3 linked regions of the Priestia megaterium genome follow. The protein of the gene in region 2 interacts with the protein of the main gene of each other region in a pairwise test. Links are inferred from orthologs where the notes say so. Each region holds a gene or a part of one and is shown on either strand. Other genes may lie near its edges.

Region 1 (9,962 bases), 110 kb from region 2 along the record:
TTTTTCACATCCATCATAGATAAGTTCAGAGATGCACTTATCTCTTATTTTAACATAGTATCCTGTATAAAATGTGCAGGTAAAATCATTTTATTTCATGAATCAAAACATTCGCTTCATCATTTGTCCTTGTCCCTCTACAAATTACAAACGCTTGTAGGAAGAACTTGTAGTTAAAAATATGTTAAAATACACTATGGATATACTACTAGAGGTGAAAAAATGATTATTCTACAATTGAACGGTATTACAAAATACTATGGGGCAGAACCCATTTTATCGAATATAAAGTTAGAAGTACAATCAAAAGACCGCATTGCCCTAGTGGGACGAAACGGTGCTGGTAAATCAACTTTATTAAAAATTATTGCTGAGCAGCTTTCCTATGACAGCGGAGAAATTATTAAACCTAAGGGTGTTTCCATTGATTATATGGGACAAGATACAGTTCTTGAGTCAACACTCTCCATATGGGAAGAAATGATGACTGTCTTTGCTCCGTTAAAGAAGATGGAAAAAGAATTACGTACGCTTGAAACGAAGATGGGCGATCCAGATATTTTTAATGATTCAGTTCAATACGAAAAACTAACCAAAGAGTACGATCAGCTTCAAGTAACGTTCAAAGATTTAGGCGGCTATCAATATGAAGCGGATACACGATCTATTCTTCACGGTTTCCGTTTTTCAAACTTTGACTATAGCACCCCTATTTCCTCCTTGAGCGGTGGGCAAAAAACGCGCTTGGCTCTTGCAAAACTGCTTTTAACAAAGCCAGACTTGCTTATTCTCGATGAGCCTACCAACCACTTAGATATTGAAACTTTAGCATGGCTGGAACAGTTTCTGCAAGGGTATGAAGGAGCTATTTTAATTGTTTCACACGATCGTTACTTCCTTGATAAAGTCGTAAATCAAGTGTATGAAGTCGTACAAAAAACAACGGTGAAGTACACGGGCAACTACTCTAAATACCTCGTACAAAAAGCCGAGCGCTATGAAAAAGAGTTGCGTCAGTACGAAAAGCAGCAAGATGAAGTCGCAAAACTGAATGATTTTATTCAGCGAAATATCGCCCGCGCGTCGACTACAAAACGTGCGCAAAGCAGACGTAAACAGCTCGATCGAATGGAGTTAATAAACCGACCTAATGAAGGTGAAAAATCAGCTAGTTTTTCGTTTGAAATTGAGCGTCAAAGCGGAAATGAAGTCTTAAATCTCGAAAACGTGTCTATCGGGTATGATGAAAACAAATATGTCGTGCAAGAGGCAAACCTTCGGATTAAAAAAGGTGAAAGCCTTGCGTTGGTTGGTCCTAATGGAGTTGGGAAATCAACTTTATTAAAAGGTATTGTGGATAAACTAAGCTTCAAGACTGGAACCATTTCTTTTGGCTCAAACGTAATGGTTGGTTATTACGACCAAGAGCAAGCCAATTTAACGTCTAATAAAACCGTTTTAAATGAACTTTGGGATGACTACCCAGCCAAACCTGAAAAAGAAATCCGTACAGCGCTTGGAAATTTTCTGTTTTCAGGTGATGATGTACTGAAAATCGTTTCCACGCTCAGCGGTGGTGAAAAAGCACGTTTGGCTCTTGCGAAGCTTATGCTTCAAAAAGCTAACTTCTTAATTTTGGATGAACCTACTAACCATCTTGATTTAGATAGCAAACAAGTACTGGAGAATGCGTTAATTGATTACCCAGGGACTCTATTATTTGTTTCACATGACCGTTATTTTATTAATCGTATTGCCAATAAAATAGCAGAGCTATCTCCTGAAGGAGTAGAAGAATTTCTTGGAGATTATGACTATTATGTAGAAAAGAAAGCAGAAATAGAGGAAATCAAAGAATTAGAAAATATAAAAGCAAACGAAGAACGTACGGTAAAAGTAGATAAACAGTCCTATAAACAAGATAAAGAACAAAAGAAATTGATGAGACAGCGAACGCGCCGCATTGAAGAAATTGAAACTGAAGTAAACAAATTAGAAGCCGCCCAAGCGGCGAATGAAGAACTTCTTTGTGACCCTGAAATTTATCAAAATCACGAAGAAGTATCAAGATTAAACGGTGAAAATGAAAAAATTTCTTCACAGTTATCCACATTAATGGAAGAGTGGGAAGAATTACAGCTGCTTCTAGAAGAGTAGCCTATATTTTTGCGTATCTATTCATCCTATTTACTTGTTCATGCGCTTAAGAGCAAGCTTTATCCACTCTGTGAATAAATAGTGGATATCTGTCTGATTTTCATAATTAAAACTTGTTGATAACAGGTCCGTGTACTGAGTGCACGGACTTTTCCACATAATTATCCACAGTCAATTCTAAATTTATTGAATATTGTTGATAAATCATTTTTATCCACAAAAAAAGACGAATGAGAAATAAATCTCATTCGTCACTTACTCTTCCAAGTCCAAACCGGGGTTTGCATTTAATGACATATCTGAACGTTTTCCTTGAGCAAATCGTACGCTTGCTGCTGCTCCAATCATTGCGGCATTATCCGTACATAGAGATAGCGGCGGGATAATAAGCTCAATATTTGATAGGGGTTCAAATGCCTCTTCTAGCGCTGCTCTAAGCCCTTTATTAGCAGCAACTCCTCCTGCTAATAAAACTTGCTTAACGTTATATTCCTTTGCAGCTTTAATCGTTTTAGTTACTAACACATCAATGACACTCGCTTGAAAGCTAGCAGCAAGTGTTTGTGGAAGAATCTCTTCACCTTTTTGCTTCGCATTGTGGACAGTGTTAATAACTGCTGATTTTAATCCACTGAAACTAAAATCATAGGATCCTTCTTCTAGCCAAGCACGCGGCAAATCAATTAATGGCTCTCCTTCATGTGCAAGGCGGTCAATATGAGGTCCGCCTGGATATGGAAGGTTTAACGTGCGGGCTACTTTATCGTAGGCTTCTCCTGCTGCATCATCTCTTGTTTCACCGATCACTTTAAAATGACCGTGACTTTCCATGTATACAAGCTCCGTATGCCCGCCAGATACAACTAGCGATAAGAGCGGGAATTCTAGTTTTTTGATTAGCTGATTTGCATAAATATGTCCTGCAATATGATGAACACCAATTAATGGCTTTTGATGTGCAAATGCTAGCGCTTTGGCTGCATTTACGCCAATAAGAAGTGCTCCCACAAGCCCTGGTCCTTCCGTTACAGCTATTGCATCTATATCTGCAAACGTCAAGTTCGCTTGATTTAAAGTTTCTTCAACTACTACTGTAATTTGTTCTACATGATGACGAGATGCAATTTCCGGTACGACACCGCCAAATCGTTTATGGCTTTCTATTTGAGAGGCCACCACATTGGCTACAATTTCATGACCGTTTCGAATCACAGCTGCTGCTGTCTCATCACAGCTTGTTTCTAATGCTAAAATTAATTGATTTTCATTCATAAATTCACCCACATAACTAATGCATCCTCATTGTTATCAGAATAATAATTCTTACGAATACCTCCAGGTTTAAAACCTAGCTTTTGATACAATGATTGTGCAATATGATTAGATACCCTAACTTCTAATGTCATTGACGTAGCACCTAGTTTTCGAAGAACGTCCATCACGTTGCGGAGCAGCAATTCACCGAGTCCCTTGCCTCGGTAGTCTGGCAATAGCGCAATGTTGGTTACATGTGCTTCGTCAATAACAATCCACGTTCCACAATAACCAATAATATTTTCTCCTTCTTCCATCACAATGTAAGTTGAAAATTGATTATTGGTTAACTCATTTTGAAATGCTTCTGCACTCCAAGGTGTCGTAAAAGACTTCTCTTCGATTTTCACTACTTGATCAATATCTTTAACTTCCATTAAACGAAACTTAATTGTTAGTTTCATGTTATACCTTCTTTTATCCTTTTTGCTGTGAAGCAAGCCAGTTGGCTTCTGCTTCAGCTAAACGAATGTAGTTCGGAACAAAAGTATGCACAGACTGCGGCTCTTTCTTCATTCCTAAGAAAGCCAATTCACTTGGTCTTGGGTTAAACTGCTGAACATGGGCAAATACAGCTTGTTCACTCAACACTTCTTTTAACGCCTCTTCATGCATGGAAAGATCATTGCCTATGAATAAAATAGGTTTGTTGTATGACTTTAAATGTTCCGCCCAGTCCTTATTAATAACAAGTCGATCACTTTCAACTTCTACAAGACCTCGTTCGTTATTCCATTCATATAGTCCTGTATAAAGCTGCTGACGGCGCGCATCAAATAACGGAGCAATATATCCATCAAAATAACGACCGTTTGCTGCTAGTGCCTCAAGGCTAGATACACCTATTAAAGGAATATTTAAAGTCCAAGCAAGTGTCTTGGCAATGGTAACACCAATGCGTACACCGGTATAGGACCCGGGACCGTGTGCCACTACAATACGGTCTAGCTCGCTTGGCGCAATATCACAATCTTTTAACAAAGATTCCACAGCGTTCATCACACGAACAGAGTGATTCTTTTTTAGATTCGTAATAATTTCTCCAATTACTTTGTTTTCTTCAACGACAGCAACACCCATGACAAAATTGGATGTATCAATGGCTAACATTTTCATCTTTTAAAAAGCTCCTTACATATTTCAACGTACCGACTGCCTATCGCTTTTACAAGGATTTTACGAGTCGTTTCGTTTTCATGGTAAATATTGATTTGAATATATTCATTAGGAAGCTGCTCTTCAATCAGGTGAGCCCACTCCACGACCGTCACGCCATCTCCTTCAAAATACTCATCGAACCCTAGGTCTTCAAATTCATCCCCTAGACGGTACACATCCATATGGTAAAGAGGAAGGCGACCGCTTTTGTATTCTTTAATGATAGTAAATGTCGGGCTATTCACATTGCGTTCAATTCCTAAGCCTTTAGCTAAACTTTTTGTGAATGTTGTCTTTCCAGCTCCCAAATCACCTTCAAGCAGCAGCACGTCACCAGCTTCTAATAAAGTTGCTAGACGAGCAGCCAGCTGATTAGTTTCATCAGGAGACGTAGACATAAACGTAAATTCATTAATCTCTGTCATTCATTCAGAACCTCATTTCAATCTGTATATATATATTGTAAACGTTGTGGACTATACATATCCAGTAAGAAATCCAACAATCTTTAACATCGCAATTCTACAAAGAAATTTCTTTGTATATAAAAAATTCCTTAGGATTGCTCCTAAGGACGGTAAAGTTTTATATAAAAATGGTTCAAACAATAAAAAAGACGAAACACATTGTTTCGTTTCTAAAACATGGCGGTCCCGACGGGAATCGAACCCGCGATCTCCTGCGTGACAGGCAGGCATGTTAACCGCTACACCACGGGACCATGTTGGTTGCGGGGACAGGATTTGAACCTGCGACCTTCGGGTTATGAGCCCGACGAGCTACCGAACTGCTCCACCCCGCGATGATAAAAAAGCAAAATAAAAATGCCTAGCGATGTCCTACTCTCACAGGGACAAAGTCCCAACTACCATCGGCGCTAAAGAGCTTAACTTCCGTGTTCGGTATGGGAACGGGTGTGACCTCTTTGCCATTATCACTAGACATTTATATGAGATTATTCTCTCAAAACTAGGTAACAGTTTGCTGAGTAAAGCTTACGCTTTTAAAGTTTGGTTAAGTCCTCGATCGATTAGTATCAGTCAGCTACACATGTCGCCACGCTTCCACCTCTGACCTATCAACCTGATCATCTTTCAGGGATCTTACTAGCTTGCGCTATGGGAAATCTCATCTTGAGGGGGGCTTCATGCTTAGATGCTTTCAGCACTTATCCCGTCCACACATAGCTACCCAGCGATGCCTTTGGCAAGACAACTGGTACACCAGCGGTGTGTCCATCCCGGTCCTCTCGTACTAAGGACAGCTCCTCTCAAATTTCCTACGCCCACGACGGATAGGGACCGAACTGTCTCACGACGTTCTGAACCCAGCTCGCGTACCGCTTTAATGGGCGAACAGCCCAACCCTTGGGACCGACTACAGCCCCAGGATGCGATGAGCCGACATCGAGGTGCCAAACCTCCCCGTCGATGTGGACTCTTGGGGGAGATAAGCCTGTTATCCCCGGGGTAGCTTTTATCCGTTGAGCGATGGCCCTTCCATGCGGAACCACCGGATCACTAAGCCCGACTTTCGTCCCTGCTCGACTTGTAGGTCTCGCAGTCAAGCTCCCTTGTGCCTTTACACTCTACGAATGATTTCCAACCATTCTGAGGGAACCTTTGGGCGCCTCCGTTACATTTTAGGAGGCGACCGCCCCAGTCAAACTGCCCACCTGACACTGTCTCCCGGCCCGATCAGGGCCGCGGGTTAGAATTTCAATACAGCCAGGGTAGTATCCCACCGACGCCTCCACCGAAGCTAGCGCTCCGGCTTCTCAGGCTCCTACCTATCCTGTACAAGCTGTACCAAAATTCAATATCAGGCTACAGTAAAGCTCCACGGGGTCTTTCCGTCCTGTCGCGGGTAACCTGCATCTTCACAGGTACTATAATTTCACCGAGTCTCTCGTTGAGACAGTGCCCAGATCGTTACGCCTTTCGTGCGGGTCGGAACTTACCCGACAAGGAATTTCGCTACCTTAGGACCGTTATAGTTACGGCCGCCGTTTACTGGGGCTTCGATTCAGAGCTTCTCCCAAAGGATAACCCCTCCTCTTAACCTTCCAGCACCGGGCAGGCGTCAGCCCCTATACTTCGCCTTGCGGCTTCGCAGAGACCTGTGTTTTTGCTAAACAGTCGCCTGGGCCTATTCACTGCGGCTCTCTCGGGCTATACACCCTACCAGAGCACCCCTTCTCCCGAAGTTACGGGGTCATTTTGCCGAGTTCCTTAACGAGAGTTCTCTCGATCACCTTAGGATTCTCTCCTCGCCTACCTGTGTCGGTTTGCGGTACGGGCACCTCCCGCCTCGCTAGAGGCTTTTCTTGGCAGTGTGGAATCAGGAACTTCGGTACTATAATTCCCTCGTCATCACAGCTCAGCCTTTATGATGAGCGGATTTGCCTACTCATCAGCCTAACTGCTTGAACGCGCATATCCAGCAGCGCGCTTACCCTATCCTACTGCGTCCCCCCATTACTCAAACGGCGGGGAGGTGGTACAGGAATATCAACCTGTTGGCCATCGCCTACGCTTTTCAGCCTCGGCTTAGGTCCCGACTAACCCTGAGCGGACGAGCCTTCCTCAGGAAACCTTAGGCATTCGGTGGACAAGATTCTCACTTGTCTTTCGCTACTCATACCGGCATTCTCACTTCTAAGCGCTCCACCAGTCCTTACGGTCTGACTTCACAGCACTTAGAACGCTCTCCTACCACTGACATCAAAGATGTCAATCCACAGCTTCGGTGATACGTTTAGCCCCGGTACATTTTCGGCGCAGAGTCACTCGACCAGTGAGCTATTACGCACTCTTTAAATGGTGGCTGCTTCTAAGCCAACATCCTGGTTGTCTAAGCAACTCCACATCCTTTTCCACTTAACGTATACTTGGGGACCTTAGCTGGTGGTCTGGGCTGTTTCCCTTTTGACTACGGATCTTATCACTCGCAGTCTGACTCCCATGGATAAGTCTTTGGCATTCGGAGTTTGACTGAATTCGGTAACCCGTTGGGGGCCCCTAGTCCAATCAGTGCTCTACCTCCAAGACTCTCACAACATGAGGCTAGCCCTAAAGCTATTTCGGAGAGAACCAGCTATCTCCAGGTTCGATTGGAATTTCTCCGCTACCCACACCTCATCCCCGCACTTTTCAACGTGCGTGGGTTCGGGCCTCCATTCAGTGTTACCTGAACTTCACCCTGGACATGGGTAGATCACCTGGTTTCGGGTCTACAACCACATACTAAACGCCCTATTCAGACTCGCTTTCGCTACGGCTCCGCCTTATCAGCTTAACCTTGCATGGGATCGTAACTCGCCGGTTCATTCTACAAAAGGCACGCCATCACCCGTTAACGGGCTCTGACTACTTGTAGGCACACGGTTTCAGGATCTCTTTCACTCCCCTTCCGGGGTGCTTTTCACCTTTCCCTCACGGTACTGGTTCACTATCGGTCACTAGGTAGTATTTAGCCTTGGGAGATGGTCCTCCCAGCTTCCGACGGAATTTCACGTGTTCCGCCGTACTCAGGATCCACTCAAGAGGGAACGAAGTTTCAACTACAGGGTTGTTACCTTCTTCGACGGACCTTTCCAGGTCGCTTCATTTACTTCGTTCCTTTGTAACTCCGTATAGAGTGTCCTACAACCCCAAGAGGCAAGCCTCTTGGTTTGGGCTAATTCCGTTTCGCTCGCCGCTACTCAGGAAATCGCATTTGCTTTCTCTTCCTCCGGGTACTTAGATGTTTCAGTTCCCCGGGTCTGCCTTCAATATCCTATGTATTCAGATAAAGATACTGTTCCATTACGAACAGTGGGTTTCCCCATTCGGAAATCTCCGGATCAAAGCTCACTTACAGCTCCCCGAAGCATATCGGTGTTAGTCCCGTCCTTCATCGGCTCCTAGTGCCAAGGCATTCACCGTGCGCCCTTTCTAACTTAACCATTAGCGAATAAATGGTACAACATAAAGTTGTGTTATTTATTGGTTTGATTAAAGAAAAGTTTCACTTTTCCTCAGCAATTACTGTTATCTAGTTTTCAAAGAACAATCGCAACCAAAATTCTTCTTATCTAATAAGAAGAAAGTAGTATGCTTTCTATAATTGAGAGATTGAACTCTCAAAACTGAACAAAGTGTCAAAACGTACGTCATGTAAAAATCCTTAGAAAGGAGGTGATCCAGCCGCACCTTCCGATACGGCTACCTTGTTACGACTTCACCCCAATCATCTGTCCCACCTTAGGCGGCTAGCTCCTTACGGTTACTCCACCGACTTCGGGTGTTACAAACTCTCGTGGTGTGACGGGCGGTGTGTACAAGGCCCGGGAACGTATTCACCGCGGCATGCTGATCCGCGATTACTAGCGATTCCAGCTTCATGTAGGCGAGTTGCAGCCTACAATCCGAACTGAGAATGGTTTTATGGGATTGGCTTGACCTCGCGGTCTTGCAGCCCTTTGTACCATCCATTGTAGCACGTGTGTAGCCCAGGTCATAAGGGGCATGATGATTTGACGTCATCCCCACCTTCCTCCGGTTTGTCACCGGCAGTCACCTTAGAGTGCCCAACTAAATGCTGGCAACTAAGATCAAGGGTTGCGCTCGTTGCGGGACTTAACCCAACATCTCACGACACGAGCTGACGACAACCATGCACCACCTGTCACTCTGTCCCCCGAAGGGGAACGCTCTATCTCTAGAGTTGTCAGAGGATGTCAAGACCTGGTAAGGTTCTTCGCGTTGCTTCGAATTAAACCACATGCTCCACCGCTTGTGCGGGCCCCCGTCAATTCCTTTGAGTTTCAGTCTTGCGACCGTACTCCCCAGGCGGAGTGCTTAATGCGTTAGCTGCAGCACTAAAGGGCGGAAACCCTCTAACACTTAGCACTCATCGTTTACGGCGTGGACTACCAGGGTATCTAATCCTGTTTGCTCCCCACGCTTTCGCGCCTCAGCGTCAGTTACAGACCAAAAAGCCGCCTTCGCCACTGGTGTTCCTCCACATCTCTACGCATTTCACCGCTACACGTGGAATTCCGCTTTTCTCTTCTGCACTCAAGTTCCCCAGTTTCCAATGACCCTCCACGGTTGAGCCGTGGGCTTTCACATCAGACTTAAGAAACCGCCTGCGCGCGCTTTACGCCCAATAATTCCGGATAACGCTTGCCACCTACGTATTACCGCGGCTGCTGGCACGTAGTTAGCCGTGGCTTTCTGGTTAGGTACCGTCAAGGTACGAGCAGTTACTCTCGTACTTGTTCTTCCCTAACAACAGAGTTTTACGACCCGAAAGCCTTCATCACTCACGCGGCGTTGCTCCGTCAGACT
Region 2 (9,937 bases):
GCTTGAAAAAGAGCGTGAAGAACAGCAGGCGAACAGTCAAATGCCGCGCTATTCAGGTAAGTGCCGTAACTTAACAGCTGAACAGCGTGCTGAACTAGAAGCAGAAGGCCGTGAGCCGAGCATTCGCTTCCGTGTTCCTAGTAACACAGAAATTAAGTGGAATGATATTGTCAAAGATGAAGTATCGTTTGAGTCTGAAGGCATTGGTGATTTCGTTATTGTGAAAAAAGACGGTACACCAACATATAACTACGCTGTAGCCATTGATGATTATCTAATGAAGATGACACATGTTCTACGCGGAGATGACCATATTTCCAATACACCGAAGCAAATTCTTGTGTATGAAGCTTTAGGTTGGACGCCTCCTGTATTTGGTCATATGACGTTAATCGTAAATGAAAATCGTCGCAAGCTAAGTAAACGTGATGAGTCAATCATTCAGTTTATCGAGCAATATAAAGAATTAGGCTACTTGCCAGAAGCACTATTTAATTTTATTACAATGCTTGGCTGGTCACCTGTGGGAGAAGAAGAAATTTTCTCTAAAGAACAGTTTATTGAAATTTTTGACCCAGCTCGTTTATCAAAATCTCCAGCACTATTTGATACAAGCAAATTACGTTGGATGAACAACCAATACATGAAACAATTGGATTTAGACGAGGTAGTAGCTTTATCAGTTCCTCACTTAGTGAAAGCTGGAAAAGTTGAAGAAACGCGCGATGCAGAAACAGAACAATGGGTACGTGACTTAGTCGCTCTATACCAAGAACAAATGAGCTTTGGCGCTGAGATTGTTGAACTTACTGAAATGTTCTTTAAGAAAGAAATTGATTACAGTGAAGAAGCAAAAGCAGTACTTGCTGAAGAGCAAGTACCAGAAGTGCTAAAAGCATTTGCTGAAGAGATTTCTTCTTTAGAAGAATTCAGCGCTGATGAGATTAAGGCAGCAACAAAAGCTGTACAAAAAGCAACAGGTCAAAAAGGTAAAAAACTATTTATGCCAATTCGTGTAGCAACAACAGGCGAAACACACGGTCCAGAGCTTCCAAAAGCTATTTCTCTTTTAGGGAAAGAAACAGTTCTAGCTCGTTTAGAAAGCATTTATAGTTAACAAATTTCTATTTTGCCCATATGATACAGTAATCAAATATGGATATCGTTGAGAAGGAAGAGTAGGCAAGTTCATTGCATATCAGAGAGGGTTATCACCGGCTGAAAGTAACCTATGACAAAACTTGTTGAAGTGCGCCTTTGAGTCTTTTGTTGAATGCTACTAAGTAAGTAGGCAAAAGCGGGTACTTTCACGTTATGAGAGAAGAGTTGGGATTGTTTGTTGATCCAAACAGAGTGGAACCGCGTATATACGTCTCTGTGTCATTTGACATAGGGACGTTTTTTTATACAATCAATGAGTAGATAGAGGAATAGCGGAATTGGGGTGAGATGATGCTAAAGTTGTTAAAGGAAGACATTGAGGCCATATTTGAACAAGATCCTGCAGCAAGAAGTTATATTGAAGTGATATTAACCTATTCGGGGTTGCATGCTATTTGGGCACATAGATTCGCTCACGGGCTTTTTAAAAGAAAGTGGTTTTTTCTGGCACGTGTAATCTCACAAATTAGCCGATTCTTCACAGGGATTGAAATTCATCCGGGTGCGAAAATTGGCCGCCGCTTTTTTATTGATCACGGAATGGGAATTGTTATTGGGGAAACGTGCGAAATTGGAGATAATGTAACCGTATATCAAGGAGTAACACTCGGAGGAACAGGGAAAGAAAAAGGAAAGCGTCACCCGACGATTGAAGACAATGTCTTAATTGCAACAGGTGCTAAAGTGCTAGGGTCGATTACGATTCATGCGCACTCTAAAATTGGAGCAGGCTCAGTTGTGTTAAATGACGTCCCAGAAAACTCAACGGTTGTTGGTATCCCTGGCCGAGTCGTCATTCAAAATGGCGTCCGGATTCCAAAAGATTTGAATCATCAAGATTTGCCAGATCCAGATGCAGAGCGTTTCAAACAGCTAGAGAAAGAAATTTTACATCTGCAAAATCAATTAAAGGAATTAAAAGAAGGGAAGATCCATCATGGCAATTAAGCTATATAACACGTTAACACGTCAAAAAGAGACGTTTGTACCGTTAGAAGAAAACAAAGTTAAAATGTATGTGTGCGGGCCAACTGTATATAACTATATTCATATTGGAAATGCGCGTCCTGCGATTGTATTTGATACGGTGCGCCGCTATTTAGAATTTAGAGGCTACGACGTAGAGTATGTTTCAAACTTCACAGATGTGGATGATAAATTAATTAAGGCAGCAAAAGAGTTAGGAGAAGATGTTCCAACGATTGCAAACCGCTTTATCGATGCCTACTTTGAAGATACATCAGCCCTTGGGTGCAAGCATGCCGATGTGCATCCACGCGTAACTGAAAATATGGATATCATTATTGAGTTCATTGATGAACTGGTGAAAAAAGGCTATGCGTATGAGTCAGAGGGCGACGTATACTATCGTACGCGTAAATTTGAAGGATACGGAAAATTATCACATCAGTCCATTGATGAATTGCAATCCGGTGCTCGCATCGAAGTTGGAGAAAAGAAAGAAGATCCATTAGACTTTACTCTTTGGAAAGCAACCAAAGATGGAGAGATTGCATGGGATAGCCCTTGGGGTCAAGGAAGACCAGGCTGGCATATTGAATGCTCGGCGATGGCACGCAAGTATTTAGGTGATACAATTGATATCCACGCAGGCGGCCAGGATTTAGCTTTCCCTCATCACGAAAATGAAATTGCTCAATCAGAAGCGCTCACTGGGAAATCGTTTGCGAAATACTGGCTTCATAACGGATATATCAATATTGATAATGAAAAGATGTCTAAATCACTAGGGAATTTCGTGTTAGTTCATGACATTATTAAAAAGCATGATCCTTCTCTACTTCGATTCTTTATTTTATCTGTTCACTATCGTCACCCAATTAACTATAACGAAGAAATTTTAGAGAATACGCGCAAAGGGTTTGATCGTCTGCAAACAGCTTACGGCAACTTAACTCACCGTCTAGAGGCAGCAACAAATCTTCAAGAAGATGCTTCAGAATGGTTCGAAAAGCTAAAAGAGCTCCGCGAAACCTTTGTTGAAGAGATGGATGATGATTTTAATACGGCAAATGCCATTTCTGTTCTGTTCGAGCTAGCAAAGCAAGCTAACTTGTATTTATTAGAACAAACAACGTCTACAGATGTAATTGAAGCCTTTATTAAAGAGTTTAAAGAACTAGGTGCTGCAATAGGCATTGCGTTTGGAGAAGCTGAACTTCTAGACGAAGAAATTGATCAATTGATCCAAGATCGTATTCAAGCTCGTAAAGATCGTAATTTCCAATTAGCAGATCAAATTCGAGATGAATTAAAGGCTAAAAATATTATTTTAGAAGATACGGCGCAAGGAACAAGATGGAAAAGAGGATAATAGCGTTATGAGCAGCAGTAAATTAGATGTAAAACAGCTAAATAGCTTAGCTCTTGCTTATATGGGTGATGCGGTGTTTGATTTACATGTTCGCCGCCACCTGCTGGTGTTAGGGACAGTGCGCCCTAACCAGCTTCATAATAAAGCTAAAAAATATGTATCAGCAAAAGCACAAGCACAAATCGTATATTATTTTAAAAATGAAAACTTTTTTACTGAAGAAGAAGAAGGTGTACTGCGCCGAGGACGCAATGCAAAGTCTGGTACAGTCCCTAAAAACACAGATGTGCAAACGTATCGCTACAGTACAGCATTTGAAGCGGTCGTAGGCTATTTGTATCTTTTAGGTGAAGAAGAAAGAATGATGGAACTTATTACTAAAGCTATCTCTTTCGTCGATGAAGGAGAGGGAGGAATGAATCATGGAACATGAATTTATCATTGGACGTAATCCGGTCCTAGAAGCCCTAAAGTCTGGGCGTGACATTAACAAACTATGGATTGCCGAAGGATCGCAAGGCGGTTCTATGGGGCAAATCACGCAGTTAGCAAAACGTAATGGTGTATTGGTGCAGTTTGTACCGAAAAAGAAAATTGAGCAAATGGTAGACGGTATTCATCAAGGAGTAGCTGCACAAGTTGCTGCTTATCAGTATGCAGAGTTAGATGATTTATTTAACTTAGCGGAAAAACGTAATGAAAGTCCGTTTTTCCTTCTGTTAGATGAGCTCGAAGATCCCCATAATTTAGGTTCTATTATGCGAACAGCCGATGCCGTTGGCGCACACGGTATCATTATTCCAAAGCGCCGTTCAGTTGGATTAACGGCCACTGTAGCAAAGGCGTCTACAGGAGCGATTGAACATATTCCTGTAGCAAGGGTAACAAACCTATCAAGGACGATTGATGAATTAAAAGATCGAGGCGTATGGATTGTTGGAACGGATGCGAAAGAAAGTGACGATTACCGCAACTTAGATGGAGGTATGCCGCTTACGTTAGTGATTGGAAGTGAAGGAAAAGGCATGAGTCGTTTGATTCGTGAAAAATGCGACTTTCTTGTACAGCTTCCAATGGTTGGGCATGTTACATCGTTAAATGCATCTGTAGCAGCTAGTCTTCTCATGTATGAGGTTTACCGAAAACGCCATCCTCTAGGTGAATAAAAATGGATATTCTACTGGTGGATGGTTATAACATGATAGGTGCGTGGCCCGACCTAAGAAAGCTTAGAGATAATGATTTAGCGGGTGCTCGAGACCTGTTAATTGAAAAGATGGCAGAGTATCAAGCATATATGGGGTATCGTGTCATTATTGTCTTCGATGCTCATATGGTCGAAGGAATTGAAAAGAAGGCAAAAAATCATAAGGTTGACGTTGTATTTACACGAGAAAATGAAACAGCGGATGAGTACATTGAAAAGCTAGCTCAAGAGCTAAACAATGTAAAGACACAGATTCATGTTGCTACATCTGATTTTACGGAGCAGTGGGCAATCTTTGGACAAGGTGCGCTTAGAATTTCTGCTCGAGAATTATACAACGAAATTGAGCAAATTGAGAAACATATTAATCTTGATGTGAAGTCTATTCAAAATCAAAAGCCAGCGGCACGCATTCAACTTTCCAATCAAGTAGCCGAAATTTTCGAAAAATGGCGCCGGGGACAGCGGTGAGGTTATTGACGGTACGGAATTAGCTACTGTATAATATTTCTATCTACTGTGCGGTCGGGGGGATCGATATGGGCGATACTTATGGGAGAAAACTGCATGCTCATTTCGAACAACAAGAGGATGAAACAGTTGTCGATCTTGTGCATAAAGGCGATATTGACGCATTAGAGTATTTGATTCATAAATACAAAAACTTTGTGCGAGCAAAGGCGCGGTCGTATTTTTTAATTGGGGCAGACCGTGAAGATATTGTACAAGAAGGTATGATAGGGTTATACAAGGCAATTAGAGATTTTAGAGAAGATAAGCTAACTTCGTTTAAAGCTTTTGCTGAACTTTGCATTACCAGGCAAATTATTACCGCTATTAAAACCGCAACAAGGCAAAAACATATTCCATTAAACTCTTATGTATCATTGGACAAGCCAATATATGATGAAGAGTCCGACCGAACCTTAATGGATGTTATTTCGGGGACAAAAGTAGCAAATCCAGAAGAGCTGCTCATTAATCGAGAGAAGTTTGATGATATTGAATTAAAGATGGCTGAACTGTTAAGTGATCTTGAGCGAAAAGTTCTCGTTCTTTATTTAGATGGTCAATCTTATCAAGAGATTTCAGAAGAGTTAAACCGCCACGTCAAATCCATCGATAATGCACTTCAGCGTGTGAAGAGGAAATTAGAGCGCTACCTCGAGATTCGTGAAATCACAATGTAGCCTTCTATCCTCATATTGACATGCTAAGAAAGTCTGTGATACTTTTTTATAGACATTATCACTCTATAGGTGGTTGACATTATGCGTAAAAAAGTTGTACTTGCGTGTGTGCAATGTGCTAGTCGTAACTATACGACTATGAAAAACACACAGCAAAACGAAGAGCGTTTAGAAATGAAGAAGTTTTGCAAAACGTGTAACGCACATACGATTCATCGTGAAACAAAGTAGATCAATAATCTGCACAGACTAATACCCCTTTTAATTTATTGGAGGTTACAAACATGAACCGTGTAGGAAATTTCTTGCGTGATGTTGGGCGTGAGATGAAGAAGGTAAGTTGGCCTAAAAAAAATGAGCTAACTCGTTATACAATTACTGTTATTTCTACAGTTGTATTTATGACACTCTTTTTTGTAGTAGTTGATTACGGAATTTCGTCACTTATTCGTTTAATCCCTTGAATAAATTGACTTAAATCATGGTATAATAAAGCTAAATTATGTTTTTTTCAGAAAAGCCCGGAGACGGGTTTTTTAATTTGCTTTAAGAATGATTGTGCTAGGAGTCAACTATTTTCCTAGTGCGTTGTCTGTGCAATAGATTAGGACATCTTATTTTATAGTGAGCTGGGAGGGAAGGACGTATAGTCCTCAGAAATGGAGAAAAATTGGTATGTAGTCCATACTTATTCTGGATATGAAAATAAAGTAAAAACAAATTTAGAAAAGCGCGTAGAAACAATGGGTATGCAAGATAAAATTTTCCGCGTTGTTGTTCCTGAAGAAGAAGAAAGAGAAATTAAGAACAACAAAGAAAAGATTACAAAGAAAAAAGTATTCCCAGGGTACGTGTTAGTTGAAATCATCATGACAGATGATTCATGGTATGTAGTTCGTAATACACCTGGAGTTACGGGCTTTGTAGGTTCAGCAGGTTCTGGATCAAAGCCAACTGCTCTTCTACCAGAAGAAGTAGAAATGATCTTAAAACAAATGGGCATGGACGAGCAGCATGCTGACTTTGACTTTGAACTAAAAGAAACAGTATTGGTTCAAGAAGGTCCGTTTGCAAACTTCGAAGGTACCATTGAAGAAATCGATACAGATAAACGTAAAGTTAAGGTTCATGTCGATATGTTCGGAAGACAAACGCCAGTAGAGCTAGACTTTACACAAATTGAAAAAATATAATCTGTAAGACCTTGCAATTCATGAAGTTTAATGTTAATATTTCATAAGTCAGTATGTCTCAAAACTAGAGACTAAAACAACTATTTCTTTATTTTATATATAAAGAACATTGAGTGGGAGGGCATCGCCCTATTACCACATCACGGACTTAAGGAGGTGTGTCTCGTGGCTAAAAAAGTAATTAAACTTGTTAAGTTACAAATTCCTGCAGGTAAAGCAAATCCAGCGCCACCAGTTGGTCCTGCATTAGGTCAAGCCGGTGTTAACATCATGGGTTTCTGTAAGGAGTTTAACGCTCGCACAGCTGATCAAGCTGGTCTTATCATTCCTGTTGAAATCACGGTATTTGAAGACCGTTCATTTACATTTATTACGAAAACTCCACCTGCTGCTGTACTACTTAAGAAAGCGGCTGGTATTGAGTCTGGTTCTGGTGAACCAAACCGTAATAAAGTTGCAACAGTCAAGCGTGACAAAGTGCGTGAGATTGCTGAAACTAAAATGCCTGACTTAAACGCTGCTAGCGTTGAATCTGCAATGCGCATGGTAGAAGGTACAGCGCGCAGTATGGGAATCGTAGTTGAAGACTAATTCCATTTGATTGGGTGTTAGAAGGTTGCGAGAAATGGAAGTTTTCCTATGCTCGCAACCTTTATTAGTGGGAGGTTATTCCGTTAAAACCACATAAGGAGGAAACAAAAATGGCTAAAAAAGGTAAAAAGTACGTTGAAGCTGCTAAGCTTGTAGATCGTACACAGACTTATTCAGTACAAGAAGCGATTGAATTAGTAAAGAAAACAAACACAACTAAATTTGATGCAACTGTAGAAGTAGCATTCCGTTTAGGAGTTGACCCTAAGAAAGCTGACCAACAAATTCGTGGTGCAGTAGTACTACCAAACGGTACAGGTAAAACTCAACGTGTATTAGTATTCGCTAAAGGCGAAAAAGCTAAAGAAGCTGAAGCTGCAGGCGCTGACTACGTTGGCGATGCTGACTACATCAACAAAATCCAACAAGGTTGGTTCGAGTTCGATGTAATCGTAGCTACTCCAGACATGATGGGTGAAGTTGGTAAACTTGGTCGTGTATTAGGACCTAAAGGTTTAATGCCAAACCCTAAAACTGGTACAGTAACATTTGATGTTCAAAAAGCAGTTAACGAAATCAAAGCTGGTAAAGTAGAATACCGTGTTGATAAAGCTGGTAACATCCACGTGCCAATCGGTAAAGTATCTTTCGAAGAGAGCAAGTTAGTTGAAAACTTCACTACAATCTTCGAAACTATGGTAAAAGCTAAGCCGGCAGCAGCAAAAGGCACATACATGAAGAACGTAGCTGTTACTTCAACAATGGGCCCTGGTATCAAAGTTGATACTGCTTCATTCTCTGCTTAATAAATTTGGAAATAAATCGGTGTTGACTTTTTGAAAGTCCCTGATTATAATAGATAATGTTGTTAAAAAGAATAACATTTGTACCGTAGACAGTAGGTGCTGCAAAGCTTAATTTCCTACCGAGGTGTGTGAGATAAATTAGTGAAACGTTATGGTTCGCTTACTACACCTCCATGTCTTTATTGTCATGGAGGTTTTTTATTGCACCTTGTCTGAGTGTACGGAAGGAAATCTACAGGAGGTGTAAAGATGAGCAACGTAATTGAACAAAAGAAACAAGTCGTAGACGAAATTGCTGAAAAACTTCAAGCGAGTAACTCAATAGTTGTCGTTGACTACCGTGGTTTGAATGTTGCTGAAGTTACTGAACTTCGTAAGCAATTACGTGAAGCAGGCATTGAGTTCAAAGTTTACAAAAACACTTTAACTCGCCGTGCTGTAGAAAAACTTGAACTAACAGATCTTAATGATGCGTTAGTAGGTCCAAATGCAATCGCATTTGGTGGAGAAGATGTTGTTGCTCCAGCTAAAATTTTAAACAACTTCGCTAAAGAACACGAAGCGTTAGAAATCAAAGCTGGTGTAATTGAAGGTAATGTTGCATCTGTTGAAGAAATTAAAGCACTTGCAGAACTACCATCTCGCGAAGGCTTACTTTCTATGTTGCTTAGCGTGCTTCAAGCTCCAATTCGCAACCTTGCTCTTGCTACAAAAGCTGTGGCAGATCAAAAAGAAGAACAAGGTGCATAATCTAGTCTGTTATATATAACACAATCACAAGGAGGAAATTAACAATGACTCAAGAACAAATCATTGAAGCAGTTAAAAATATGACTGTTTTAGAACTTAACGATTTAGTAAAAGCAATCGAAGAAGAATTTGGCGTAACTGCTGCTGCTCCTGTAGCTGTAGCTGGCGGTGCTGCTGGTGAAGCTGCTGCTGAGAAAACTGAATTTGACCTAGTACTTGAAAGTGCTGGCGGACAAAAAATCAAAGTTATCAAAGTAGTACGTGAAATCACTGGTCTTGGCTTAAAAGAAGCTAAAGAAATCGTTGATAACGCTCCAAAAGCTCTTAAAGAAGGTATTTCTAAAGAAGAAGCTGAAGAAGCAAAAGCTAAACTTGAAGAAGTTGGCGCTTCTGTAGAAGTTAAGTAATTATTGCTTAACAACTGATATAAAAAAGCTCGCTTGTACAAGCGAGCTTTTTTGCTTCTGTCATCCTTTTCATTTATAGTAAAGAAGAACATATTGATTAGGAGGTTCTATTTTGACAGAACATTATTTTTCTAATACACCATCGTCTGCAAGTAATGAAGAGCGCTTTTCATTTGAATTGAGAGGAACCTCTTTTTCATTTACGAGTGACAGCGGTGTTTTTTCAAAAAAAGAGATCGATTTTGGATCGCGCCTGTTAATTGAAACGTTTCAAATGCCTGAGAGTCCCGGCCCGCT
Region 3 (9,984 bases), 2.0 Mb from region 2 along the record:
ATCCAATAAATTTTTCCCTAAATACACGCCTGCATTATTAACTAATCCATATAAATTTTTATCTTTTATTTGATAGAAAAGATTTCTTACGCCCTTCCCTTCTTTAACATCTATTACATACGTTTCAATATGACCTTTCGTATCTTCAGCTAGCTGTTTCAAAGCTCCTTCATTACTATCACAAGCAATAACTGAATAGCACTTCAACACACACTCTTTTACAATTTCTTTGCCAATTCCAGCACCTGCACCCGTGACGATTACCCATTTTTCTTTCATCTCTACACCTCTTATCTACTTTCTGTTACACATACTTGTTATGTAAATATTCAAACATTCATTATACCATTATTTTCTATATAGACGTCCCTTTCTTACGCTCTTTTTTAGCTTACCTGACAAAGCGCGTATAGTTTTTTATGGGAGTGATAACGATAAGACAGTACATTATTTCAAACAAGAAAGAGATGATAAAACGTGGCAAAAGTACTTTATATTACAGCTCATCCTCACGATGAGTCTCAATCATTCAGTATGGCAACTGGAAAAGCATTTATCGATGCTTACAAAGAGCACAATTCAAGTGACGAAGTTGTACATATTGACCTTTATAAAGAAAATATCCCTCATATTGATGCAGATGTATTTAGCGGCTGGGGCAAACTTCAGTCTGGCTCGGAACTCTCTTCTCATGAACAGGAAAAGGTCAATCGCCTTGCAGAATTGAGCGAACAGTTTGTAGGAGCGGACAAATATGTTTTTGTAACGCCTATGTGGAACTTTTCGTTTCCACCGGTTATGAAAGCTTATTTAGACTCTGTAGCCGTAGCGGGTAAGTCATTTAAATACACGGCCGAAGGTCCGGTTGGACTATTAACAGATAAAAAAGCGCTTCATATTCAAGCACGCGGAGGCATTTATTCTGAAGGTCCTGCAGCTGATATGGAAATGGGGCATCGCTATATTGGAATTATGATGAATTTCTTCGGAGTACCTTCGTTAGACGGCATTTTTGTGGAAGGGCATAATGCAATGCCAGATAAAGCCCAAGAAATTAAAGAAAAAGGAATAGCTGAAGCAAAAAAACTTGCCCAAACTTTTTAATATAAAGAGGCTGTAACAAAAATATTTTGATTGAAGGAAGATCCGAACGAGGACTTGAGACTCTTAATGGAGCATCAACTTTGTTCGGATTTTTCTGTTGGTAAAGTGAACGTAGCTTTCATGCATGGTGGCTGCTTCCAGCAGTTAATTGGAGGGCAAGGCGAAGACTCCTGCGGGAAAAGCGGAACAGATGAGAACCCACAGGCGCGTAAGCGACGAGGAGGCTCATCGTCCGCCCGCGGAAAGCGAAGCCTTGCACGGAAATTAACTGCGATGTAACAAGCCATTCATACTAGATCATTTATCCCGTTTGTTCGTCTTTCGATGGAAGTGATTTCGTTATGTCTAAGTCTCTTTTCTACGCAAAAAAGCTTTCTCTTTCCCTTTCGATCCACCTGTCCATTTCTCGATCACTTTTTTCTACAAGTCTGTTAACGAGGATATCATGCCAAATATAGTTTTCAAGTAAATTAATGTTAACTCCGTTATTGGTATAGTAAGCCATTTCTTTATGACCATAAATCATTTCACTGCTGTCAACAGATATAATAAACCAGTTTTGATTCCCAATATTTTCGGTATAGCTTGTATGGCGGTGCCGGTCAAATTCCTCCATCGCTTCATCTTGTTCAAACACAATTCCTTTTAGTGTGACACTCTCCCTTAGCTGTAATAAAAGAAGCTTCAACTCATTATAAATATCAGGCCAAAGCGAGATGACAATTTTATTTTTTGCTTTTAACAATAGCGACTCACAAAAAGCAAGAATGGCTGTTTCTCCTCTCATCGTCATAACCCGGCTTTCTTCTATAGACTCTGCAGCTTCAAGACGTTTAAGCGTTTCGCTAACGTCTTCATACGTTTCGTTCCATTTTTTCTGCAGCGAATGCAAAAAAGCATCGACGGGCAGCGACGTGTACTGGGTGCCATCATTACTCTCTTCTTTTAACACCATGCCTTTTTCCTCTAGTGTTTGTAAAATATCGTATACACGCGCTCTTGGCACACCTGAATGTTTACTAATGCTATAAGCAGTGGAAGATCCTTTTTTGACAAGCGTCACGTATACTTTTGATTCATACTGATTAAATCCAAGCGACTGCAGCTGCTGAATAATATTTTCCATAAAGGAAACCTCCCTGTTTTTTAAGTTATTTGAAATTTTCATCATTTACATATTTACAACTGCTTTTTATATAGTTACTATTTAAGTAGTCACTATATATATATTATGACATGAGGAAGGTGCTTTATGGAAGAATTAAGTTTACAGATTGTTCTTTTGCTTTTACTCTTTGGTTTTTTAGCTGCATTCATTGACTCCGTAGTGGGCGGAGGCGGTTTAATTTCTACACCCGCTCTTTTATTTTTAGGCCTGCCGCCCGCTGCTGCCTTAGCTACAAATAAATTAGCTGGAACGATGGGCGTATTAACGAGTACCATTCGATTTGTCAAATCCGGAAAAGTCGATTTTCGCGTTGTGGGTAAATGGTTTCCTTTTGTATTTATTGGCTCTTTGGGAGGTTCAATCACCGTTCATTTTCTATCCTCTGCTTTTTTGAAACCTGTTATTTTGATTCTCCTTGTTTTAGTTGCTATTTATACAATCTTCAAAAAAAACTGGGGCACCACGTCCACGTATAAGCCGCTGTCTATTAAGAAACTTATTTTCTTTACTGCACTTATTTTTATTATTGGCTTTTACGATGGATTTTTAGGAGCAGGCACAGGTTCATTTATTTTATTTGCTTTTTTATTTATGGGATTTGATTTCCTGCAGTCAGCAGGCAGCGCAAAATTTTTAAATTTCGGCAGTAATTTAGGTGCTTTGCTTGTATTTCTGTATTTTGATTCTGTTGTATTTTCTTACGGATTAATTATGGGGTTTGCGATGATCGTGGGTTCTTTCGTTGGATCAAACGTCGCTTTATCAAAAGGCGTGACGTACGTCCGAACGCTTTTTATTCTTGTCACTTTAAGCCTTATTAGCAAAAACATATTCGACTATGTAAATCAGTACAAATAGATCAATGGTTTCTTTAGAACTATAACAATAAACTTATATATCTATTAGATTAATAAAACCACCTCTTACTATTTTCTTATTTTTAGGTAAATGTGTAAAAAGACACTAAAATTGTTGTATACTGATCGATGTTGTTTTACATAATTAGAAATATTATACAGAGGTGAACGTTTTGTTTAAGAAATTTAGGTTTTTATGGTTTATTTTGCTGATCTTTGCACTTATTTTTGTCAAAAATACGGTCTTTTCTTCTTCAGAGAACGCCGCTGAGACGCTAGCAACGTCAGATGTTCCACAAGCCGCAGCTACTTTCAAAGAGGGAAACAATCAGCAGGACGGAGTCATTATTCAAAAATATCGCAAACAGCTAGATGCAGCACAGAAAAAAAATGACGAAAAAGCTACTAAAGAAATACAAGAAAAAATTTATGAAGACGGAAGACAGACGGCACTAAACTTTTTACCGCGCAATAAATTTCAAAGAGCTTTTTCTCAGCCTTCGAAAAAATCGGCCGATGACATTTATAACTTTCTAATTGCCCAAGTAGGGTTTGGAGGATATGATTCTCTTTATCAAGAAGCAATAGCCGCAAAAAAAGAAGCAGCTTCTTCTACTGATGAATTAAATATGAGTGGCATTCAAGCTAAAACTGCTGCACTTACATACGGCACACTCGCACAAAGAGAGCAGCTGCTTGTTACAAGTCTTGCCTATGACTTAAGCAGCGTAGGCGTCATTTCTTCCGATACAGCTAAAGGTATTGATAAAAAAGCTACTCATATGCTAGAAGTTAGAAAAGAAGGAATAAATGCCGCGATGCAAGAATAAGCGAAACAGCTCTTTTCTTCTTCCTAATAAAAACGTGTCCGCCTGTTTGGCGAACACGTTTTTTTGTTTAATAAATAATAGCCTGTACGCTCATTATTGTAACGGTTAAAATAAGAATCACGTTTCCTATAATTAACCACGGCTTTGCGCTTCCTCTTCTACCTTTAATAGCCGTGATTAGTCCAGCAATGGGCAATAAAGCCATAATGATGACCCAAATTTTACGAAGAATGCTGGAATCCAAATAAAAACCAAACTGCATCATCGCAAATAACACGACTGTAATAAGGAAGAAAAGTGTAGGCACAGCTAAATGAATGCCTCTTGGTCTCATTGAGTAGTACACAACATCACTTTCTTTCTATGTAAAATCTTACGTAAAATAACGTTATCATTTACACAGAGTTTTGACAACTTTTTGAAGGATTTTGTCAACAAATTTTAATAATCCAGAAGAAATCACTTCTCATTCAGCTGCCCGAAGACTGCCGGAAGTGCAGAAATAACGTCACTTGCTAACATATCTATCATTGTATGCCCCTGATCGAGCAGCACATCCGCTGCTTTTCCATGAACATATACCGCATTGCTGATTGCTTCTTGAAGAGAATCATGCTGCATAATAAAAGCGAGGATGATTCCGGTTAACGTGTCACCCGTTCCACCTTTTGCAAGTCCTGCGTTTCCAGTGGTATTTACGTATTGTTTTCCATCCGGCGTTGTAACGATCGTGTTTGGGCCTTTTAATACAAGATACACACCATTTTCCACTGCGTATTGGCTAGATATCGAAAATCGATTTGCTTCTACTTCTGCGATTGTTGTATCCACGAGTCTAGCCATTTCTCCGGGATGAGGTGTTAAAATCGTTGCGTGTTCTCTTTCTTTTACTTCTTTCATCAAATCCGGCAGATGAAAAAGAGCATCTGCGTCGATTACAACAGAAACGGGCTGTTGAAGTACTTGTTCGACAACTTTCTTTGTTTCTTCCGTTCTCCCAAGCCCTGGTCCAACTGCAATTGCATCGTACTTTGCTTCTTCTAAAGGAATCTCGCCTGCAAAAAAGCCATCTTTGCTTGGGCATGGCTTATACATCACTTCTAACATGTGAGCAGCTGCAATCGCATGAATATCATTCGGAAGCGCAAGCGTTAAGAGCCCTGCTCCGCTTGTGAGTGCTGCTTTTGACGTTAGCATCGGCGCTCCGGGTGTTTGAAGTGAACCTCCTATTACGATTCCTTTTCCATGTGTACCTTTATTGGACGAAGCATTCCGAATGGGAAAAGATTGTTTAATATGCTGAGTTGACCATACCTCTTTAAGGGATGAGCTTTTTCCAATTGCTAGCGGTGGGATACCGATATCTACTACAATCAATTCACCATAGCTTTCTTTGCTCGGGTATGTAAATGCCGTGATCTTTGGCTGCTGAAGCGTAATCGTAGCATCTGCACGTACCGTAAGCTCTTGCTTCTGTTCCATTACTCCACTTGGGACATCGATGCTGTATATGTAAGCCTTAGAGTCGTTTATTTTTTTTATAATGTTATCATAAGGAGATTTGATGCTGCCTTTTACGCCTATACCTAATAAACAATCAATAAGGACCGTATACTTTTTTACAGAGAAGTTGTCTCCCGCCGATTGCCACGCGAATTCAGCATTTTCATAGATGATCATGGCTTTTTTAGCTGCGCCTTTTATTTTCTCCCGTGCAGGAACTACCCAGACGTCAACTTCATAGCCTTTTGACTTCAAAGCACGGGCAATAACAAAGCCGTCTCCTCCGTTGTTTCCCGTTCCTATAAGCAGCCCTATTTTTTCATATTTTTCGATTCGCTCACTCAGCGCGTTTGCAGCAGCCTGTCCGGCATTTTCCATAAGGGACTCTTCACTCATCCCAATTGTATTCGTCATATAATCATCTACTTGATACATCTCTTGATTCGTTACAATTCTCATTATGCTGCTCCTTACTGAAACGGAAATGGTTCGTCTGTATTTACCGTTCCTTTTATTTTCGTTATAGTTAATTGTTCTCCTTTCACCCAATCCTCAAACGAGAAAATAAGAGGTTTTGCTTTTCGTCCAATTCCCACAATGACTTGCAGCGTCTCCGGTACATATGCCACTGTATGAAGCGTTCCAGCAGAATTCCGGTAATCTTCTTTAAAAATACCGTATTCACCTTCATTAAATAAAGAAAAAGCTTCAAGAGGCGATAGCTTTTTTTCAATATGATCTCGAATATGATCGAGCCTTTCCTTTGACTCTACCAAATGATGACGATTTTCTTCGACCAGCTGATTAAAATGGTTCGTACACCCCATCATCGTTCCTCTTTGTACATGAACGCCTCGTCCAGATGCTTCGACTACTGCTCCCTGTCCGCTGCGGTCGTAAATGGAATAATTAAACGCATGACGGTGCGGTGCCCTTTCTAAAATAGCAACAGCCTCTTCTGTCGTTTCACATGTTTCTAAAATAAACCGAGCAAGCGTACAGCAAATAAATCCGTTCGTTTGACGGCGGCGATTAACAAAATGATAGCCAATTGCTAATCCTTTTTCGTTCATTCCATCCATTCGCCCAATCATTCTTGTTCCAAACCCGACGCTTGCATATCCTTCATTTGGCTGAAAAAGCAAAAATCGACCTTCGTACGTTTTCGGATGATAATCGTAATTCCGCACATACACACCGTGCTGCATAAGAGCAGAACATCCCGTTTTCTTCCACTCTTGCTGATACCCGCTGTACTCATGTATGACGTCTTCAAGAGGCCAATCTAAGCCTTCTGCTAAGCCCAATAGCTCGTCCCACAGTCCGGGAGCAAATAAGTCGTAATAATGACGAGCTTCTTTTGCTATCGTTTGATAGCTTCGTAATGAACGTTTTCTTCTTTTTTGATGATTTTCAAACAGCTTTGTTCCTTTATGTGATTCCCCTTGCATTTTACCAAGCTCTCGGTAAGAGCCTCGCCCTTGAATAACTTCTACCTGTATTTCTTTCACTTCTATCACTCCAATTTTCCAGTACCTTTATTGTGCAGCAAGCGCTCTATTCTTTGCAACTTTCTCCTCTCATAGAACGCTCTTCCTTTGAATACAGTTATAAAGAAACAGGTCGAAAGATTGAAAAGCATTATCATAAGAGGTGATCATATTGCTAAAGGAAGTTCAGCTAGAGATTCAGCGAAGAATCGCCTATCTGCGCCCAACACAAAAAAATGACGGGTCATTTCGCTACTGTTTTGAAACAGGCGTTATGCCTGATGCGTTTTTAATTATGCTTCTTCGCACCTTTGATTTAGATAAAGAAGTGTTGATTAAACAATTAACCGAACGGATCGTTTCCCTTCAAAATGAAGATGGTCTTTGGACGTTGTTTGATGATGAAGAACACAACTTATCCGCTACTATTCAAGCTTATACAGCTCTTTTATATTCAGGCTATTACCAAAAAAATGACCGGATTTTGCGAAAAGCAGAAAGATATATTATAGATTCAGGAGGCATTTCTCGCGCTCATTTTCTCACAAGATGGATGCTTTGTGTTAACGGCTTATACGAGTGGCCAAAGCTATTTTACCTCCCGCTTTCTCTTTTGCTCGTGCCTACCTATGTACCGCTTAACTTTTATGAACTAAGCACCTATGCCAGAATTCACTTCGTCCCGATGATGGTAGCTGGAAACAAAAAATTTTCACTTACTTCTAGGCATACACCTTCTCTTTCTCATTTAGATGTAAGAGAGCAGAAACAGGAAGCGGATGAAGCTGCTCAAGAATCACGCGCTTCTATTTTTTTAGTCGACCATTTAAAACAGCTGGCTTCTTTACCTTCTTACATCCACAAGCTTGGTTATCAAGCAGCCGAGCGTTACATGCTAGAAAGACTTGAAAAAGATGGAACACTCTACAGCTACGCAACCTCTACTTTTTTTATGATTTACGGTCTTTTGGCTCTTGGCTATAAAAAAGATTCGTTTGTGGTTCAAAAAGCAATTGACGGTATTTGTTCACTACTTAGTACATGCAGCGGTCACACGCACGTAGAAAACTCCACGTCAACCGTTTGGGATACCGCCCTGCTATCTTACGCTCTACAAGAAGCAGGTGTACCGCAGCAAGATCCCATGATTAAAGGCACAACTCGTTACTTAAAGAAAAGACAGCATACAAAGCTTGGAGACTGGCAGTTTCATAACCCAAATACAGCGCCTGGAGGCTGGGGATTCTCCGATATTAATACGAATAACCCTGACTTAGACGATACGTCTGCTGCTATTAGAGCTCTTTCTAGAAGAGCGCAAACCGATACAGATTATTTGGAGTCTTGGCAAAGGGGCATTAACTGGCTGTTGTCCATGCAAAACAAAGACGGGGGTTTTGCTGCATTTGAAAAAAATACCGATTCTATTTTATTTACTTATCTGCCGCTTGAAAACGCAAAAGACGCAGCAACGGATCCGGCTACTGCCGATTTAACCGGTCGAGTGCTTGAGTGCCTCGGAAACTTTGCCGGTATGAATAAATCCCACCCTTCGATTAAAGCTGCAGTAAAATGGCTGTTTGATCATCAATTGGATAACGGAAGCTGGTACGGCCGGTGGGGTGTTTGCTACATTTACGGAACGTGGGCCGCTATTACTGGACTCCGTGCTGTAGGAATTTCCGCTTCTGATCCGCGTATCATCAAAGCCATCAATTGGCTCAAAAGCATTCAACAAGAAGACGGCGGATTCGGAGAATCATGCTATAGCGCTTCTTTAAAAAAATATGTGCCACTATCGTTTAGCACTCCTTCTCAAACGGCTTGGGCTCTCGATGCTTTAATGACAATATGTCCATTAAAAGATCGAGCAGTTGAAAAAGGAATTAAATTTTTACTGAATCCAAATCTTACAGAACAGCAAATTCATTATCCCACGGGAATTGGTCTTCCTGGACAATTTTATATTCAGTACCACAGCTACAATGATATTTTTCCTCTTCTTGCACTTGCCCACTACGCAAAAAAACATTCTTCATAAAGGGGTTGAGACATGACGAAATGAATCCAATCTAAAGACGAACATATAGGATACATGAGCTCCTATGGATCGCTTGTGACACGGCAGTTGATTTCCGTGCAAGGCTTCGCTTTCCGCGGGAGTCTTCGCCTTGCCCTCCAATCAACTGCTAGAAAGACTTACACACATGAAACCTATGTTTACCCTAACAAAAAAACGAACCACGAATCAAACATCTTGATCAATGGTTCGTTTTTCACTTTGTCTAAAATCCTTTTATTCCAGCCTCTTTTTGTACATAAAAGCAGGTTTTTTTAGGAGACAAGTGGAATACCTTTTTAATGTTGGGAAAGAAAGGATGCATCAAATGAATAATGTTTCACCACTTTTAAAAGGAAAAAACGTGATACTAAGAAAACCAAAAGACAGCGATGTACATGACTATCTAGCGTGCAAGCAAACAAAAGAGCTTATTCGTATGTACGGAGGCGATACCCGAAACTTAAAACCTCTTACATTACAAGATGCCAAGCGGCACGTCGAGTACATAAAGTCTCAAAAGCTGAATTGGTGTGTTGAATATCAGCAGCAGTTTGTTGGAGAAGCCCGGCTGACCGTTAACGAGTACGACCGGCGCGCACGATATGCTATTGGTTTATTCGATTCTTCCGTTTGGAATCAAGGGCTCGGCACTGAAGTTACAAAATTGGTGCTGGCCTACGCATTTGAACACCTTCACTTGCACAGAGTCGATTTACGAGTGCTCGAATACAACCATAGAGCCATTGCTTGTTATGAAAAATGCGGTTTTGTAAAAGAAGGAATAGAGCGTGAAGGTGCTTTTATTGAAGAAGCATTTCAGACAGATATTATCATGAGTATACTCGAACAAGAGTATTATCAGCTTTAGAGGAGAGAATCAGCTGTCATCATCGTACTTCTTTAAAAGTTCGTATAGCCCAAGCCTTTTGTGAATAAAGTAACATAACGATATAACCAAAGGAGCCAACGA

Evidence for each region.
Region 1: the proteins of rlmB (region 2) and tsaE interact in binary tests that used the Escherichia coli proteins (3 or more experiments, as listed by UniProt). The link is inferred for Priestia megaterium from one-to-one orthologs.
Region 3: the proteins of rlmB (region 2) and CEQ83_RS10600 interact in binary tests that used the Escherichia coli proteins (3 or more experiments, as listed by UniProt). The link is inferred for Priestia megaterium from one-to-one orthologs.

The regions. Positions count from the first base shown.
Region 1 is NZ_CP023317.1:200,212-210,173, reverse strand. The notes cover bases 3,320-6,226. They hold tsaE (tRNA (adenosine(37)-N6)-threonylcarbamoyltransferase complex ATPase subunit type 1 TsaE), read right to left. Parts: upstream 5,055-6,226; coding sequence 4,584-5,054; downstream 3,320-4,583. Other genes in these bases: tsaB (tRNA (adenosine(37)-N6)-threonylcarbamoyltransferase complex dimerization subunit type 1 TsaB), read right to left, coding at 3,889-4,587; rimI (ribosomal protein S18-alanine N-acetyltransferase), read right to left, coding at 3,426-3,875; tsaD (tRNA (adenosine(37)-N6)-threonylcarbamoyltransferase complex transferase subunit TsaD), read right to left, coding at 3,320-3,429. Outside these bases: CEQ83_RS01205 (ABC-F family ATP-binding cassette domain-containing protein), read left to right, coding at 223-2,157; more of tsaD, read right to left, coding at 2,413-3,319. UniProt on the Escherichia coli protein: Required for the formation of a threonylcarbamoyl group on adenosine at position 37 (t(6)A37) in tRNAs that read codons beginning with adenine.
Region 2 is NZ_CP023317.1:94,382-104,318, forward strand. What follows is about bases 2,909-5,790. They hold rlmB (23S rRNA (guanosine(2251)-2'-O)-methyltransferase RlmB), read left to right. Parts: upstream 2,909-3,918; coding sequence 3,919-4,662; downstream 4,663-5,790. Other genes in these bases: cysS (cysteine--tRNA ligase), read left to right, coding at 2,909-3,496; CEQ83_RS00490 (Mini-ribonuclease 3), read left to right, coding at 3,504-3,929; CEQ83_RS00500 (NYN domain-containing protein), read left to right, coding at 4,665-5,174; sigH (RNA polymerase sporulation sigma factor SigH), read left to right, coding at 5,243-5,790. Also shown: gltX (glutamate--tRNA ligase), read left to right, coding at 1-1,117; cysE (serine O-acetyltransferase), read left to right, coding at 1,453-2,109; more of cysS, read left to right, coding at 2,099-2,908; more of sigH, read left to right, coding at 5,791-5,893; rpmG (50S ribosomal protein L33), read left to right, coding at 5,975-6,124; preprotein translocase subunit SecE, read left to right, coding at 6,178-6,357; transcription termination/antitermination protein NusG, read left to right, coding at 6,553-7,086; rplK (50S ribosomal protein L11), read left to right, coding at 7,252-7,677; rplA (50S ribosomal protein L1), read left to right, coding at 7,788-8,483; rplJ (50S ribosomal protein L10), read left to right, coding at 8,733-9,233; rplL (50S ribosomal protein L7/L12), read left to right, coding at 9,278-9,640; CEQ83_RS00545 (class I SAM-dependent methyltransferase), read left to right, coding at 9,753-9,937. UniProt on the Escherichia coli protein: Specifically methylates the ribose of guanosine 2251 in 23S rRNA.
Region 3 is NZ_CP023317.1:2,109,787-2,119,770, reverse strand. Bases 3,671-6,599 are described here. They hold CEQ83_RS10600 (bifunctional ADP-dependent NAD(P)H-hydrate dehydratase/NAD(P)H-hydrate epimerase), read right to left. Parts: upstream 5,922-6,599; coding sequence 4,419-5,921; downstream 3,671-4,418. Other genes in these bases: CEQ83_RS10595 (C45 family autoproteolytic acyltransferase/hydrolase), read right to left, coding at 5,933-6,599; CEQ83_RS10605 (hypothetical protein), read right to left, coding at 4,027-4,305; CEQ83_RS10610 (hypothetical protein), read left to right, coding at 3,671-3,959. In the rest of the region: CEQ83_RS10635 (SDR family NAD(P)-dependent oxidoreductase), read right to left, coding at 1-279; CEQ83_RS10630 (FMN-dependent NADH-azoreductase), read left to right, coding at 478-1,104; CEQ83_RS10625 (hypothetical protein), read left to right, coding at 1,171-1,383; CEQ83_RS10620 (TrmB family transcriptional regulator), read right to left, coding at 1,463-2,230; CEQ83_RS10615 (sulfite exporter TauE/SafE family protein), read left to right, coding at 2,357-3,130; more of CEQ83_RS10610, read left to right, coding at 3,294-3,670; more of CEQ83_RS10595, read right to left, coding at 6,600-6,973; CEQ83_RS10590 (terpene cyclase/mutase family protein), read left to right, coding at 7,116-8,993; CEQ83_RS10585 (GNAT family N-acetyltransferase), read left to right, coding at 9,340-9,882; CEQ83_RS10580 (hypothetical protein), read left to right, coding at 9,984-9,984. UniProt on the Escherichia coli protein: Bifunctional enzyme that catalyzes the epimerization of the S- and R-forms of NAD(P)HX and the dehydration of the S-form of NAD(P)HX at the expense of ADP, which is converted to AMP.